3 regions of the Paenibacillus sp. FSL L8-0708 genome follow, and region 1 is predicted to be linked to each of the others. Evidence: predicted binding sites of a transcription regulator. Region 1 holds the regulator's gene; each other region holds the start of a gene.

Region 1 (5,603 bases):
CGGCCTATTTTCGTATGTGAATTTAAGAGAATATTCGATGATAACCACCCATTCAGTATATCACTTAGTATATCACTTTTGTACATCAAATAAATGTAAACAAGCGAACTTATTATAAGTTCGCTTGTTTACTATGACACCCTTAATTTCCTTATGTTCAGCTTAACTTTTAGGTAAACTGTAACCTTCGCCCATTCGGGACCCATCCGAAAAGCGATAAAATTGATAATAATACCGACCGCTCTGTTTATAAAAAAGCTGCCAAGCATACTCTCCGTTATATACTCCCGGCAGCAAGCGTTCAATCGTTATGTCCGGAAGATCAGCTTTGATAATGCCGCGTATTTGGGCTTCCGAGGTTCCTTTACTTAGTTCCTCAGCAAACACTGCGTCGTCGCCTTCAGCAAATTTTCCATCTACCGTAAAGCGGACCCAGACCATAAGAGCAGTCCCGGCTTCATTTTTCCCTGTTAATACCCAGTACACTGCATTTTCATCCCAAACCGATTTTTGTGCTTTGGTTACCTCTGTTAGACCCGCTCTGGTTTTGGCAACATCCTTAGCGATATCACGCTCGTTCCATTGATCTTTCATAATATAGGCATAGAACTGGATAAGTCCAAACCCCAGGAGCAGAATCAGAACTGACCCCAGGAGGATCCATTTTTTCCTTTTCTTCAAGGTACAGCTCCCTTTCTAGTAATATATCTTTTTTGATTATATAACACACCCGCGTGTTTATCCAAAATTTCATAATTTTCTAGCTTTCCCAGCCTTAAAAATACACAAAAGGCCGCAACTTTTGCTAAAAGCAAAAAGTCGCAGCCTATTATTTATTCGTTATTCTCCAGACTTAACGCTTCAATAAACCTTCGAAGGCTTCTTGCGCTTTACGCCGGATAGCTTCCTCATCCAGGGTTAAGCATTGTCCATGCTTGATGACCTGTTTACCATTCACCCACACATGCTCAACATCCTTAGCGCTAGCAGAGTAAACCGCATGAGACAACAGATCTGTGTGTGGCAGCAAATGCGGCTGATCGATATCAATAGCAATGAAATCTGCTTTCATCCCTACAGCAAGTCTGCCTACATTATTTAAAAAGATGGACTGCGCGCCATATTCTGTAGCCATACGCAGAGCCTCTGGAGCTGGAACAGCCGTTGGATCACCGCTGACACCCTTATGAATGAGAGCTGCAAGCCGCATCTCTTCAAACATATCCAAGTTATTGTTGCTTGCCGCGCCATCCGTGCCAAGAGACACCTTCACACCAGCTTTTAGAAGATCAGTAACCCGAGCCACTCCGCTAGCCAACTTCAAATTACTGCCCGGATTATGAGATACACCCACATTATGGCGAGCCAAGATCTCAATCTCTTCATCATTTAAATGAACACCATGTGCAACTATCGAGGGACGTGTGAACATGCCAAGCTTCTCTAAGTGAGCTACAGGACGCAACCCGTAATCCGCCACATTTTGTTCCACTTCACGTTTCGTTTCGGACATATGCGTATGCATCGGTAAATCCAGATCATGCGCTGCCTGCACGAACTTAACCAGGAAGTCCGGAGGGCAAGTATAAGGGGCGTGCGGCGAGATCATAGTAGTAATTCTGCCTTCAGCCTTTCCATGCCAGTTACGGGCAAAAGAAATCGCTTCCGCAAGCTTGTGATTCTGTACATCCTCTGGACATAACCCGATCACACCACGCATCAATACGGAACGGATACCTGATAACTCAGCTACCTCGGCTACTCGGTCCATATGATCATACATATCGAGGAAGGTCGTAGTTCCACCCTTCAGCATTTCCAATACAGATAAGGAGGTTCCCCAGTATACATCATCACCGGTGAACTTTTCCTCCATTGGCCACATCTTCTCCTGAAGCCACACTTGTAGCGCTAAATCATCTCCATATCCACGCAGCAAAGACATCGCCGCATGACCATGTGTGTTTACAAGTCCAGGCATGAACAGCAGACGGCTGCCATCAACCACTTGCACTCCAGCTTCCATCTGAGGCTCTTCTTTTCCTATGTAAGTGATTAAATCATCTTCAATAGTCATATATCCACTCAGAACCGGCTCATCCGTTCCCGGAGTCAGAAAATACCCGCCCTTAATTATCGTTTTATTGTTGTTCATGTTCGCTTTCTTCCTTTCCATCCCGCAAGTAATAAGCAAGACTTTGCAGATCAGTTGTAAAATCAGCTGCATGCACCCGGATATTCGGTGGTGTCTTCAGAATCACAGGGGCAAAGTTCAAAATCGCTTCAATCCCAGAAGAAATGAGAATATCTGCTACATTTTGAGCTTCTGAATCAGGTACGGTAATAATGGCAATGCGAATACCTTGCTCACGAATCGTGCTGCCTAGTTCATCCATCGGTTGCACAGTAAGGGAGTTGATCTTACGTCCAACCTTAGGAGCGTACGAATCAAATATAGCCGTGATTTTCATAGTATCTTTAAGATATGCATTGTAATTAGACAAGGCATGTCCGAGATTACCTGCTCCAACTAAAGCTACATTAAGCTGTTGATCCAGCTTCAGGATATGACGGATTTTCTCAATAAGATACGTTACATCATAGCCGATACCTTTTCTGCCGAAGTCACCAAAATATGCTAAATCCTTACGAATCTGTGCGGGATTAAGATCAAGCTTTTGTCCAAGTTCCTGAGAGGAAACTGTTAATATTTCGCGATTCTGGAGATCATTCAAAAAACGCAAGTACACAGGCAGTCTGCGAACAACGGCTTCTGATATTTTATCCGATTTCATATTTTTCCTCCTAAAAATAGTAATGTTCTTGTGAAAATCCATATTCAAACGTCTACCTCTCCTTATTAAGGACGGTACTGTAACACACCGCCCTTAAGGATAAGGAGGAGCTAAACTGAAGACGAGCGTTTTAAGAAGCGCCGCCATCCTCTAGCCATTCCGCTATGCGAGGGACCATTTGATCAGTAAGCATATGCTCCATTTTGGGACCAGGCAATGAATAAAGGAAATACTTCCCGTAATGAGATTCAATAACCCTTGTATCATAAACAATAACTATTCCGCGATCCTGCGCCGTGCGAACCAGTCTTCCGAATCCCTGCTTAAAACGAATAACCGCTTGAGGAACAGATAATTTCATGAACGGATTCTTCTTCTGGGCCTGTAATAACTCCGACTTCGCTTCCGCCAACGGGTGATTCGGCGGTTGAAACGGAAGTCTCACGATGGCCAGGCAAGTCAGTGCTTCACCTGGAATATCTACACCTTCCCAGAAGCTGCTCGTCCCCAGCAATACGGATGCTGCACTGTCCTGAAAGCGGCGGATCAGCTTGCTCCGGCTGCCACCTTCCACGCCTTGACCAAGCACCGTAATCTCTTGTGAGGCTAAAGCCTCTTTAAGCGGATCATATACCTGACGCAGCATTTTATAAGAAGTAAACAGAACCAGCATCCGCCCACGTGTTGTTTTAGCAGCTTCCGATAATGACTGTACGAGTGTATCGACAAATCGAGCATCGCCCACACTGCCCTTCACACTAGGAAAATCACGCGGTATAACTAACAGTGCCTGCTCGCGATACTTAAAGGGAGAAGGAAGAAGTGAGGTCATTAGACGTCCTTCTTCCGCAGCTTCGTTAAGTCCGAGATTATCAATCATAAATTGAAAAGATTTATCTACAGACAGCGTCGCCGAGGTAAGCACGATGCTTTTTTTCTTATCGAAGAACAACTCTTTAAGCTGGCTGCTAACATCCACAGGGACAGCATACATCTGCAGTGATTTGCTGCGGTAATTCCCATTTGCCTCCAGCCAATATACTACATTATCGTCATTCAGCCCCATAAAGAATCTTACTTGCTCACGGATGGAAGCCAAATCCTTAAATAAACCGCTAATATCAGTAACAAGACTGTCTGCTGAGGATTGGCTTTCCTGGTCGCGCATCTCGTTAAGCATTTTATCACCCTTACGGATGATGTCGCTTAACGTCAGATTCATAGTGTTCTCTAGTGCAACCAATTCATCCCAATCCTTCGGCTTACGGGCGGGAATCAAACGCATAACCAGTTGTCCCGCTTCCCCTGCCCCTGCATCACTGCGTTCCGGCAAAAGGCTGAACAGCTTGTCGCTGAGTGCATCCCAGGTTTCTTTGACGGTAAGCAGATCCGGGTAGATCCGATCGATGACTCCGCTCCATTCTGAAGCCTCTTCACTGCCTGACGACTGTAATATCTGGCGCAGAGCAGGAAGCTGTCCGTTTCGGCTATCTTTATACAGCCGCGATAATGTGTGTGCCACAGTGAAATGCTTCATATGCATGCCAAGATGTTTACCAGCCACATCTTCTAAATGATGTGCTTCATCAATGACAAGATGCTCGTAAGCCGGAAGCAGCTGGTGCCCAGCCTTAACATCTGCGAATAGCTTGGAGTGGTTCGTAATAACCACGTCAGCAATCCCAGCTTCATGCTTGGCCCTATGATAATAACATTTGCGGAACCAAGGACAAGAACGGCCCAGACAGGAATCGGTATCGCTTGCCACCGTCTCCCAGAAATCACCGCCCCGGCCGCTTAAATTCAGCTCTTCATCATCCCCTGATTCACTTTGAGTGAGCCATACAATCATCTGAGCGGCAGTAAGCGCATCTTCCCTTGGGCTTATAAAGTCCTTTTTATTAATTTTATGCTCAAACTTACGCAGACACAAATAATGCCCTCTTCCCTTAAAAATAGCAGCTTTAAACGGAAAAGGAACTACCTGCGTTAACAAAGGGATATCCCGCTCGCGCAATTGGTCCTGCAGATTAATGGTATGAGTGCTGACCATGACTTTTTCATTGGTGCGAACGCTTTGATAAATGGCAGGCAACAAATAACCGAGCGATTTACCGGTTCCTGTGCCCGCTTCGATCAGTAGGTGTTTGTCTTCGGCAAGTGCCGTCATCACCTCATTGATCATAATATCCTGAGCTTCCCGGCTTTCATACTGCGGTAATGTGTCTTTAAGTCGTTTGGTTACTTCGTCCATATAATCAGTAAAAGATAAATTCGCTAGCGGATTCTCAGCATGCTCATCTCTAGGTGGCGCTAACTCCGTCCAATCTCCTACTGCAAGCGCTAATTGACGATAGAAAGTCAGATCACCTTCGGGCTGTAGCGTCTCCGCTTCCCGCTCTCGCAGCAGACCATCAAAGTACCAGCCCAGATCACTATCCTCTTCGGTAAACAGCTCACAGAGTCTCTGGATCGTAAGCAGCGGCAGCTCGTAGAGCTCCTCAAGACATTTCAACAGCACTAAAGCAGTCGCAAGTGCATCACTATCTGCCTGATGCGGATGATCATGTGTCACTCCAAAATGAGCACTGACAGAGCTTAGTTGATAAGATGTGAGCGAAGGAAAGCAAATTTTCAGAAAATCAATCGTATCCAAAATCCGCCCTTGAAATGGCAAATAACCACAACGATCTAAAGCATTTTGTAAAAAATGGAAGTCGAAAGCGACATTATGCCCTACAAGCACAACATCATCCAAGAGCGGAACAAGCTCCATCATCATCTCATCCAGCTCAGGCGCATCCTTCA
Region 2 (5,603 bases), 180 kb from region 1:
GAACGGACCGCTAACACGAGCAGAAAGGAGAGGAAGAATGTAGCTCCATCAAATAAAATAGCGTCGGCTGCTCCAAAACTCGCTACGAAAATCCCACCGGCGGAATAACCAATAGTCCGGCAGATGTTTTCAGACAAGTTCAACAGTCCTACCGCTTTTTGTAGATGTTCTTTACCAACAACAGTAGTGATAGAAGCTTGGTATGCCGGAGACTGGAATAAAGCTGAAATGGTCGTAAGACCCGTCAGTATGGCGACGATAATGAACGAAGTAGAGGGCAGGGAAATGGCTAAAGCTAGCGTCACTACGAGTCCGCAACTTATCAGATCTGTGATCAGCATGAGGGTTCGACGATTGACCCTATCCGCAAAAGTTCCCCCTATCGATCCGAGCAAAGAACTAAGCAATAAATTGATTATCGTGATGATGGCAATCATTTTGGCGCTGCCGGTCGTTTGCAGTACCCATAAACTTAAAGCAATACTATGAAAAGTGTTACCGAACAAGGAAATGGAGTACGAACTGAGTAGCAGCAGGAATCTCCGATTTCCCCAAAGAGAGGGATGAGCTTGAACAGCAGAGGGAACTTGTTTCACTAATACAGGACCAGGCATAAGTTATGCTCCTTTCAACTTAAACGCTTAAGTGAATAGCCAAAAAAATTATTCTACAAAATAACAATTATTTTCTTGTGCGGAGTAGTCAGAATGATGCAATAATTTGTCCATGAGTTCAAATGCAGTAGCCGCTTTATCCCCTGTGAAAATGAATTTATGAACGTCATCGCCTAATATTTCCGGACAATTGCAGGTGCAAAGAACAGAGAGTTGTTCGAACCTCCCGTTTTTTTCAACGTAACTTCCAATAAACTCATTAATGACAATAGCCTCTTTATAGCCCCCCTCCTGTAAGAATGTATTTAATTCCTCCAAATTGACAACGGTGAATATCGCTTCTTGAGGTAATGGAAGACTGTCCTGAATAAAGCGGGTGAGGAAAGAGTTATTGAAGCTCTCCATAATTAAACATACCTTTGAAAGGTTCTGTGGTTTTACCTTTTGCAGAGCTGCTCGATAGTTGAAAAGGACTTGCTTAAAGAGTTTATCTTCAATCATGCTGTCGATCAGAATCAAAGGAATTCCTTCTACAAAATGTGTAGAGATCGAATAAAAGGCTTCCTCACGCACATCGATCAGAAATACAGCCTCCAGTTTTCTTTCTACGATAATATCCAAAGAAGGCTGGTCAACATCAAGTGAATATAGCAGCGTATGGTAACCAGCATTTGTTAACCGTTGTTCCAAGGCATGTATAAATGAGAACTGGGCATGGAGCTTCCAGTGTGGGGTATGGACTGATGTGTTAACAAGCACACCGACCAATCTTGTTTTCTGATTCGCAAGTGAACGTGCTGCCAGATTCGGTATGTAATGCAGTTCCTCGGCAAGCTGAAGAATCTGCTGGCGCGTTTTCTCAGGAATGGTTTGGTTGCCGACACGATTCAGAACATAGCTCACTGTTGCGACGGAGACATTGGCACGAAGTGCGATGTCCTTCATGGTTGTCTTTTTCACCAGTAAATAGCTCCCTTATCCTTGTGATATTTTCTAAAGATTAACATTCTGATTCTAAAGCGTCAATGGGGGGGGAGTGAGCAGTCAGATGACCCTGTTAAGTAGCTAGAAATGGAAGAATGTAGCCCTTGAGATTCAACTCTGGGAAGATCTGCTTGATAATCGTCTTAAGCTAAATTATACGAAACAAGCTTTATGCAAAAGCTGAAAAAATGCTTATTAACCCAATGGTCATCCTTCCGCTGTATTATTTTTATGCTGGAGTTTTGCATAAACCTAACATTAAAAAAGTAAGTGTAGAGTATGATGGTTCCATATCTTTTTCAAGAGAATATCTAATCTAAAGATTTATAGTAATAAAGATTATGAGGATACTTCCGCAGTTATTGGGAGTGTCCTTTTTGTATGGAATTAAGCACCTTTGTGACCTTTCTTAAAATTTGGGTAAATAAGTATTAAGATCCATGAACCTAAAACGGGCAGCGAGATGAGGTGTTACTTATGGATACGATTCCGGATGGAAAGGAGTGATCTTTGTGAAACCGCTTCAGATAACGACACAATATTGTGAAAATTTTCACCTGTTTATTAAAAATTTTAATATATAATTAATTTATAATCAAAAACAAGGGGGATTTCAAATGAAGTTATTTAAAATGATGTTAGTAGCAGGCGTCTCGGTTGCAGTCTTGTCTGGTTGTGGTGCGAATAATAATAATGCGACTAATTCGGCGGCTACTACGGCTCCAACTACAGAGCAAACGGATGCAGTTACTACAGCTTCAATCGTAAATCAAGCAGATGCGTTTACCAAGGCTGTAAGTAAAGATGGAAACTGGATTATTGCCATTCTAAATGATGTGACGATTGCCCAAGATGTTGTTGTTGAAGGCGAATTCCATGATAAAGGGGCCGCAGACGGCGATATCTACCGTAAGATTGCTCTTTATGCCCAAGATGCTGATCACAAAGTTACTGCCAATTACACACTCACTGTACCTAAGTTAACTGTACAAAGTGAAAATTTACGGGTTCAAGGCGGAACCATTAAAGGTGATGTTTATGTAGAAGCGAACGGATTTAATCTGCATGAAACCTCGACTATTGATGGCAATCTTTACTTCGCAAACGAAGATGTGAAAGCAACTGCAGGGATTGAAGGTAAAGTAACTGGGGCAACTGAAGTTAAATAAGTTAGTGATGATTTCGATTAGGTAGATGTAGAAGTTGAAGGACTAAATAGATAGAATTTTCCGGATAGGTTCAGGAAAATGGAATCAGTATGAATGGGCAAACTCATAATGGACTACACCCCATCTAATTACCATATGAGAGCCGACGGAAGCTGTGAAGTAACAAGTAATGGAGTATTGAAGTGTACAGTAGATGGTTTTAACTGTATTTTGTACAACTAAAATGCTCAAAATGCTCGGCCAATGAAAATAGCTGTATGTAGTACATCTATTTTCTTGATTTAATACTCTACAGGCTATTTCTTAAGTTTTTAATTGTATAGAATACACTTAAAGTTAGAATTAGCCCTTGTGGATATGGAATAAGTGTATAAAATGCAGTTATCTTACAAATTTCAACAAGATAGTGCGTTACAACGGAGTGGGTATCCGAAAGCTACGAATGATTAAGCTTAGCTCGTAACCTACTCAAGCAAACCACCGCAGACCCAAAACACCAGGCAGTGAACCTCCAACGGAGAATCGCTGCCTGGTTGTTTTTTGTGGATGAATATATGAACTATTGTTGATTTTCTTCATATTGACTTATAATATTACTACCACTACTAGGAGGAACACATATGTCTAAGGAGTATTCGCGCACATATATTGAGAGCGTAAAGCTTGAAATGTTAAATAGGTTGGGATTAAAGCAGGTGTTCTTCAAGGAGCAAATAGGGGATAGCTTAATTTTTGAAGCTGTGGGCTTTGATAAAGGGGCAAAACACCGCTTTTGCGTTAGACCAAAGACGAAAACGATTGATGAATTCATTTCAGGCAAATGGATGAAGGTCCGCAGTTTTATAATCAAAAGTGTGGATATTTAATGTTGAACCCTATAAAGGTAGCCCCGTTAATCGGAGTTACCTTTTTATTTTTTGACCCATAGTCATTGATAATGTGAAGTATCTCCATACAGATCAATGGTTGTATTGTTATCAGTTAGGGTTACTTTACATAATGCTGTAGAGAGAATATCCGGTAACTCCCCAATTTCCTGCAATGATTTATTGAGAAAATAAGCCATAATGACTTTTAAAGTCATCCGATGCGTGACGATGAGCACTTCTAGCCCTGCGTTATCGTTTATGATGCGCTCTATTGTCGGCACTACTCTTTGTTCAAGCTGCTTGTAAGTTTCACCTGAGGTTAGAGGAATATATAGATCGGGTCTGGTGAAAAAATGGGAATATTGTAAAGGAGATTCTAGTTGTATCTGATCCGTATTCATTCCTTCCCAGCTCCCCATGTTAATTTCCATTAAAGAAACTTGCTGATGAATAGGTAAACTCCGCTTTCCCCGTAAAATCTGCGCAGTATGCAATGCTCTTGGACTAGTACTAGAATAAATTGCGCCTAAGTTTTCTACTTCCAAACGATCTCTTAACCATTCCGCCTGCTGTTCGCCCAAGGCTGTAAGCGCAGAATTTTGATGCCCTTGCATTCGTTTTTGTAAATTCCATTCTGTTTGCCCGTGGCGGGTTAAGTAGAATACTGTCTTTGTCATTAACGTGACCTCCCTTATGAATAGTTGTAAGTATAAGATAAATAAATATAAATAAACAATATATAATAGTTAACATCCATAATGTATAGTTATAGTAAAATAGCTGAGGATAAGCGGCGAATACAGATATTATTTTATAAAGTGAGGAAGAGTTGACGATGAACTATCATGTATTAAAATTGTTTTATTACGTTGCGATCACAGGTAGTGTGACCAAAGCCTCTGAACGTTTGCATATCAGTCAACCCGCTATATCAGCTCAAATCCGTAAGTTTGAACGGGAGAATCATATTTTATTATTTGAAATTAAAGGAAAGAGGATGGTGCTCACCCCTTTAGGAAAAAGGTTAATCGAACCTCTTGAGAAGTTTTTTGCCATGGGTGATCAAGTCCAGCAAATCATTGAAGACTATCACAAATTTCCTGAGGGGAATCTGCGGATTGCAGGTAATTATTTGGCGACAAGCATCCTCATTCCCCGGTGGGCGTCATTATTCAAACAATCTTTTCCGGAAGTTAACATTCAGATCACTACTACTAATTCTCATGGTGTCATGGAAAAATTAAATAATTTTGAAGCAGACGTGGCGATTTACAGTGATATGGAGTTTCCTTCGCATAATACAGGAGTGTTCGAACATCGGGAGTTATATAGGGACGAGTATGTATTCGTGGTTTCTTCCCATCACCCTATTGCCAATCAGCAGGTTAGTTTTGAAGAAGTGATGTCTGAAGCATTTATTATGAGGGAAGAGGGCAGTGCAGCCAGAGAGCAGCTTGTCCGGTTGTGTGAAGAAAGAAGTGTACAGCAGCCAACGATTGGGCTTCAATTTAATGGAGTGAATGAAGTTATTCAAGCTGTCATTGCCGGTTATGGAATTAGTTATGTATCCGCTTTGTTGGCGAAACCTTATCTTGATCAGGGAACATTAGCTAAAATAGCAGTAGAAAATGTAGTCTCCAAGCATTCGATATGGATGGGCTACAGAAAGAAGGAACTTCAAGAAAGTTATATGCAGTCGTTTATTACGCTCGTTATGAAACAATTAAGTATAAAATAATTTTAGGAAATTAAAGATAATCTCATGGTAAACTATGGATAAAAATATTAGGAGGGGTCATAATGGATCAAATTGTATTCAAACAAATTAAGTTTGTGCGAAGTGTTACTGTGCGTGCTGTCGAGGGACTATCTGAGGGAACTTTGAATAGCATTCCAGAAGGGTTTAATAACAATATCCGATGGAATTTGGGACATATTTATTTGGTGCAAGAGAAGTTTGCCTTTCA
Region 3 (5,603 bases), 2.4 Mb from region 1:
TCCGATAATCCCAATTTTGCTAGCTCCTTTAAATTGCAGGTTCAGCGCATTCAGCGAAGAAAGCCCTGCTTCCTCATACTTCACGCTAACGTCATTTAATGTGAGCACGCTATTCTCATGCCAAGTGAATATTTGTTCCAATGTTTTTGCTGCAGAACTGACAGATAGATCACCGTTAGGGACGATTACTTCAGCCTTCACCTCATCTTGATCTATAATGCTCTTCATTGCTTCAGCGGCTTCTTTCCCATCCAAAGTAGCATGGAAATCTGAACCTACCAATCTGACAGGCAGGAAATATTCCGGAGCCAAGATTAGAATCGTTAAGCCCGTAACCAATGTCATTTGTTCATTTACAAGCCGCAAACCAAGACTTACCGCTACAGAAGCTACTGACAGCATAGTGAAGAAATCCAGGGCGAACGATGACAAAAAGGCCACTCGCAGCGTACGCATGGTCGCCGAGCGATAACGATCGCTGACAGTAGCAATGCTGTCGCTATGACTACGACTGCGTCCTAGAAATTTTAATGTTTCTAGCCCACGTAATGAGTCTACGAAATGATTAGATAATGTACGATACGATTTCAATTGCCGATCCATTTGCTTACGGGCCGTCATCCCAATCAAAATCATAAAAACAATAATAATCGGCATAGTTACCGTAAGAATAATCCCGCTCGTAGTGTCCATCGTAAAGACGTAAATAAGCACCAAGATCGGTGTAACAGACATCCCTACCATTCTAGGAATGATCGCTTCCAGATACGTGCGGAATTTAGTTACGCCTTCCAGCACTAGTGTAACAAGATCCCCGGTTCCACGCCCGCCCACCATTCTAGGGCCAAGCTGGAAGAGCTTGTCCATCATTTCCCTCCGCATAGTGCTGCCCGTTGCTTCCGCGAAGCGGTAAGAGACACGGCTCATCAGCATAGCACAAGCATGGCGCACAAGAAATGCAAGAAGGAACAATAGCGCAGTGCCCCATTGTTCCTTCAGAGGTTCTCCCGCAAATAGCGCAGAGATGACTTCTGCCAGCGATTTAGCCAGCAGAAGTATGGACAAGCTTTGCACCAGGGTAAGGAAGCCTACAATCAGAAAGACTGGCTTAACTCCTTTATACCCAAGCAAGTTTTTATCCATTAGTATTCAAGATGCTCCTTCTCGTGAACCCGTTTATGAAAGACAAAGTAACTCCAAATTTGATATCCCAATACGAACGGAAGGATAGTCAGTGCCACAATCGTCATTACCTTCAAAGAGTAATGGCCCGAAGCCGCATTGGTGATCGTCAAATTAAAAGCTTGATCAATTGAACTAATCATAACACGCGGGAACAATCCTACAAAGATAGAAGTTACCGAAAGCGCCATTACCGCTCCTGTCATTCCAAAAGCGTAGCCATCCTTCTTCTTCGTCATGAAGTAACCGGACAGTACAAAGGCGATAACTCCCAGGGCTACAATAATCATAAGAATCGTTCCACGTTGCTCGAAAATATCCGTCATATTATAAGTCATAATCACAAAAGCAGTAAATAAAGCTGCGAGTGGGATTAGCAATTTTTGAGCCAACTTGCGAGCGCGAACCTGTAGATCACCCACTGTACGCAGCGTTGTGAACATAAGACCATGCACCAGGCACAGAAGGACAACAGTAAGCCCTGCTACTACAGTGTACACATTCACGATATCTGTGAACCCTGCATACATTTGCATATCCCCATCAATAGGCAACCCTTTGATAAAGCTTGCAAATACTACTGCCAAGAGGAATGGTGGAAGGAAGCTGCCGATAAAGATACAAGCATCCCAAGTTCTTTTCCAAGCCAATGAATCACGTTTACCTCTGAATTCAAAAGCGACACCACGCGCTATCAAAGCTAATAAGGCAAATACAAAAGGAATATAGAATCCACTAAACAGCGTTGCATACCACTCCGGGAAAGCCGCAAACATTGCACCCGCAGCTGTGATAAGCCATACCTCATTCCCATCCCAGAAGGGTCCGATCGAGTTAATCAGAACACGGCGCTCTGTATCATTTTTAGCGAGAATTTGTGTTTCCATCCCTACGCCGAAATCGAAACCCTCCAGGAAGAAGAACCCTATAAACAGAACTGCAATCAGCACAAACCACAATTCATTAAGAGATATCATGGGAACCCTCCTCGTTATATGGATCATTCGAATCGCCGTGATCGTTATCCATCGCATAAGGACCTTTTTTAATCACTTTAATAAACAATCCGACCAACACTAATCCTAGAATTAAATAAATCGTTGTAAAAGAAATCACGGAGAACAGAACTTGACCACTTGTAATATTAGGCGACACACTGTCTTCCGTTGTCATCAGTCCGAATACCGTCCATGGCTGACGCCCGAATTCGGTCATAACCCAACCGGCTGTATTCGCAATCGGAGGAAGCAACAAGCCCCATAACATAAACCGCATAAACCAAGTGTTCGGACGGTCCATTTTTTTGCGCCACATTAAGTACATAGCGTACATTCCCAATACAATCATTAACGTTCCTGCTAGAACCATGATCCGGAAACTCCAGAATGTCGTACGTACAGGTGGAATATAGTCACCGGGGCCATAGGTTTGCTCATACTCCGCTTGCAGCTCAAGCATACCTTTAACTTCACCGGAAAATTTACTGTATGAAAGGAAACTCAGCATATAAGGAATTTGAAATTCTCCACTACTAATTTGATTCTTTGGATCAATGTTTGCCCATACGGTCCAAGGTGCCGGGTCACCACTCTTACCCCACAGTCCTTCGGAAGCTGCCATTTTCATTGGTTGAGTTTCAACCAAATATTGCGCTTGGGCGTGACCAGCAACAGCTACACCAATAGAAGAAATAATCCCTACGATGGCTGCAATCTGAAAAGACTTCTTAAAGAAAGAAACCTCTTGTTTCTTCAATATTTTATAAGCACTAATACCAGTTACAAGAAAAGCACCTGTTGCATAAGCAGCCAGTACGGTGTGTGGGAATTCAACCAGCAATTGTCCGTTCGTAATAAGCGCGAAGAAATCATTCATTTCTGCACGTCCATTATTTATCTCAAAACCCACAGGATGCTGCATAAAAGAGTTAGCCGCTAGAATCCAGAATGCAGATAACATCGTACCGAATGCTACCAGCCAGATGGACAGTAAATGTACTCGCTTGGACACCTTATCCCAGCCGAATATCCATATCCCAATAAAAGTAGACTCGAGGAAAAAGGCTGCCAATGCCTCAACTGCAAGTGGAGCCCCGAATACATCACCAACAAAACGTGAATAATCGGACCAGTTCATCCCGAACTGAAATTCCTGCAAGATTCCTGTAACTACCCCTACTGCAAAATTGATGAGGAATAGCTTTCCCCAGAACTGCGCCATTTTTTTGTACTCTTCATTACCTTTTCTAACGTACATTGTCTCCATGATTGCAATCAAGAGCGCTAGTCCGATTGATACCGGTACAAAGAAATAGTGGAATATTGTCGTCGACGCAAATTGTACACGCGACAGCATTACTGTATCCATATTTGTCCCTTCCTTCTCCCCTTTTCGTTAATTATATTCTGTCAAAAATTTAAACTTCTTTTTGTGATAAATGTCACATAAAGATAGTCATTTAACGGTGAAATTCAAATGATTTGTGACAAAGATCACAATTTAGCATAAAGAAAGCAAAAAAAATAAGACGGTTTACCCGTCTTGAGTGGTTCGTCGTTCTATTAAATGCTTGACTCATTTAGGTATTGGTTAGATGGAAATACCCTTCTTCAGCGATTTGAGATCGCCATTCGAATTAAGCAATTGGGGCAGCATCTTCGTGCTGCGAACCATTGGAGAGTCACATAGACGGCAAGAAGGCGCATGTTCAAATGCGAAATTATCCCTCATCCATCCGTTGCATCCCTCATTGGTACATGCCCAAATTGCGGTATTTTCTTCCGGTATTTCTTCCAAAGGTTTCTTCCGGTAGTTCATTGCCGTTCCTCCCATCCTGTAAGTCAATAGTGAGTAACTAGATATAAAAAGACCGTCCCAACTTTCACAAGCTGGGACGGTTTCTTCTATTATTACAGTTTTACAACGTTTTCGGCTTGTGGTCCACGGTTGCCTTGAACAACGTTGAATTCAACGCGTTGGCCTTCGTCCAAAGTTTTGAAGCCGTCGCCAGTGATTGCGCTGAAGTGAACGAATACGTCGCTTCCGCCTTCAACTTCGATAAATCCGAATCCTTTTTCTGCGTTGAACCATTTAACTGTACCTGTTTGCATGTGTGTTACCTCCACAAATTTAAATTAATATGTTCTTTTTATCTTCAAACAAAGAAAAAATTCACACATTGAAAAAGGTTGTATTACCAAATATGACAGCCCTTTTCAATGCGAGAATTAGGGACTAAATGTATGATTGATATCATATTACCACACCTGATTAGCAAAGGCAAGCAAGCATCCGAATATATCCGTTTTTGCCCTAATAAGTATTACCTTCCAATGTAAGGGCTGCCACTTAGTGTTTATTCCCTAAATAGATCCTTTTTTTGGCATAATTATCATGGTTTTAGAAAAATAGCTTTTCCAAAAACGTTACTTTTATCCGCTTTTTCAAGAAGGTACCCCCTCGGAATCGAAGGGGTAGTCCGCTCTACTTGTCGTAACTGCTATATCATTATATACCGACTTCCAGCATATTATTCCTGTGGTTTTTCAAGAAGTTTAACTGTTGCCTGTTTGGCCTCGCCGTTTCGATAGTAAGTAATTTTCAGATCATCACCGATCTTCGTATGATTATATAAGTACTTGCGAAGAGAAAGGGTAGATATGATTGATTGATCATTAAATTTGGTAATGACATCATTGAATTGCAGTCCAGCTTCCTTCGCAGGGCCAACGGCTTCTAGAACAACTACTCCATCCTTAACACTGTTCGGCAGGTTCAATTCATTGCGTTGATCTTCTGCTAGTGGAACGTACGGATTGTTCAAATCAACTGAATATACACCCAAGTACGAACGGGCAATATGTCCTTTTTCAGCCAGCTCATTAGCGATATCTATCACATGATTCGCAGGAATTGCAAAACCCAGACCCTCTACACCCGTATCTGAAATCTTCATTGTGTTAATTCCAATGACCTTGCCATCCAGATCCACTAATGCGCCGCCACTGTTTCCTTCATTAATCGCCGCATCGGTCTGTATCACTTCTTGTTCCCAGTCATATACTCCATCCTGATTAAGGGATACGGGAACCATCCGTTCAGTATAGCTAACAATCCCCGAGGTCAATGTATCACCAAGTCCTAGCGGATTACCGATAGCAATGACCGTTTCACCTAGACGAAGCTTAGAGGAATCACCGAGCTGCGCGATGGTATCGATTCCTTTGGCATCAATAGAGAGTACCGCAATGTCGCTTACTTTATCCGTTCCAACGAGTGTTGCCTTACGAGTCTCTCCGTTCACTGTAACCACTTCGAGATTACCGGAGTCTTCGATGACATGATTATTAGTAATGATAAATGCTTTATTCCCTGTCTTTTTATAGATCACTCCTGAGCCTAGTGCAGACTCATCCAGAATG

Evidence for each region. The regulator Rex, encoded in region 1, represses fermentation and respiration genes when NADH is low (regulators of the CRP and FNR family bind a similar motif). The targets are predictions, from matches to a motif close to TTGTGAAATATTTCACAA.
Region 2: NYE58_RS23960 (polymer-forming cytoskeletal protein) is a predicted target of Rex. The motif match lies at 2,140-2,157, and genes of this name have one in related genera.
Region 3: NYE58_RS35680 (cytochrome ubiquinol oxidase subunit I) is a predicted target of Rex. The motif match lies at 3,611-3,628, and genes of this name have one in related genera.

Annotation. Positions count from the first base shown of each region.
Region 1 covers NZ_JBBPBC010000001.1:5,182,761-5,188,363, forward strand. The annotation lists gene NYE58_RS24700 (cell wall elongation regulator TseB-like domain-containing protein) at 163-681, opposite strand; gene NYE58_RS24705 (amidohydrolase) at 854-2,155, opposite strand; gene NYE58_RS24710 (redox-sensing transcriptional repressor Rex) at 2,142-2,795, opposite strand; gene dinG (ATP-dependent DNA helicase DinG) at 2,926-5,603, opposite strand, start outside.
Region 2 covers NZ_JBBPBC010000001.1:5,005,728-5,011,330, reverse strand. The annotation lists gene NYE58_RS23970 (MFS transporter) at 1-614, opposite strand, end outside; gene NYE58_RS23965 (LacI family DNA-binding transcriptional regulator) at 663-1,574, opposite strand; gene NYE58_RS23960 (polymer-forming cytoskeletal protein) at 2,216-2,767, shown strand; gene NYE58_RS23955 (hypothetical protein) at 3,388-3,633, shown strand; gene NYE58_RS23950 (histidine phosphatase family protein) at 3,696-4,313, opposite strand; gene NYE58_RS23945 (LysR family transcriptional regulator) at 4,472-5,374, shown strand; gene NYE58_RS23940 (DinB family protein) at 5,437-5,603, shown strand, end outside.
Region 3 covers NZ_JBBPBC010000001.1:7,624,865-7,630,467, forward strand. The annotation lists gene cydD (thiol reductant ABC exporter subunit CydD) at 1-1,143, opposite strand, end outside; gene cydB (cytochrome d ubiquinol oxidase subunit II) at 1,143-2,159, opposite strand; gene NYE58_RS35680 (cytochrome ubiquinol oxidase subunit I) at 2,146-3,549, opposite strand; gene NYE58_RS35685 (cold-shock protein) at 3,772-3,999, opposite strand; gene NYE58_RS35690 (cold-shock protein) at 4,092-4,292, opposite strand; gene NYE58_RS35695 (S1C family serine protease) at 4,712-5,603, opposite strand, start outside.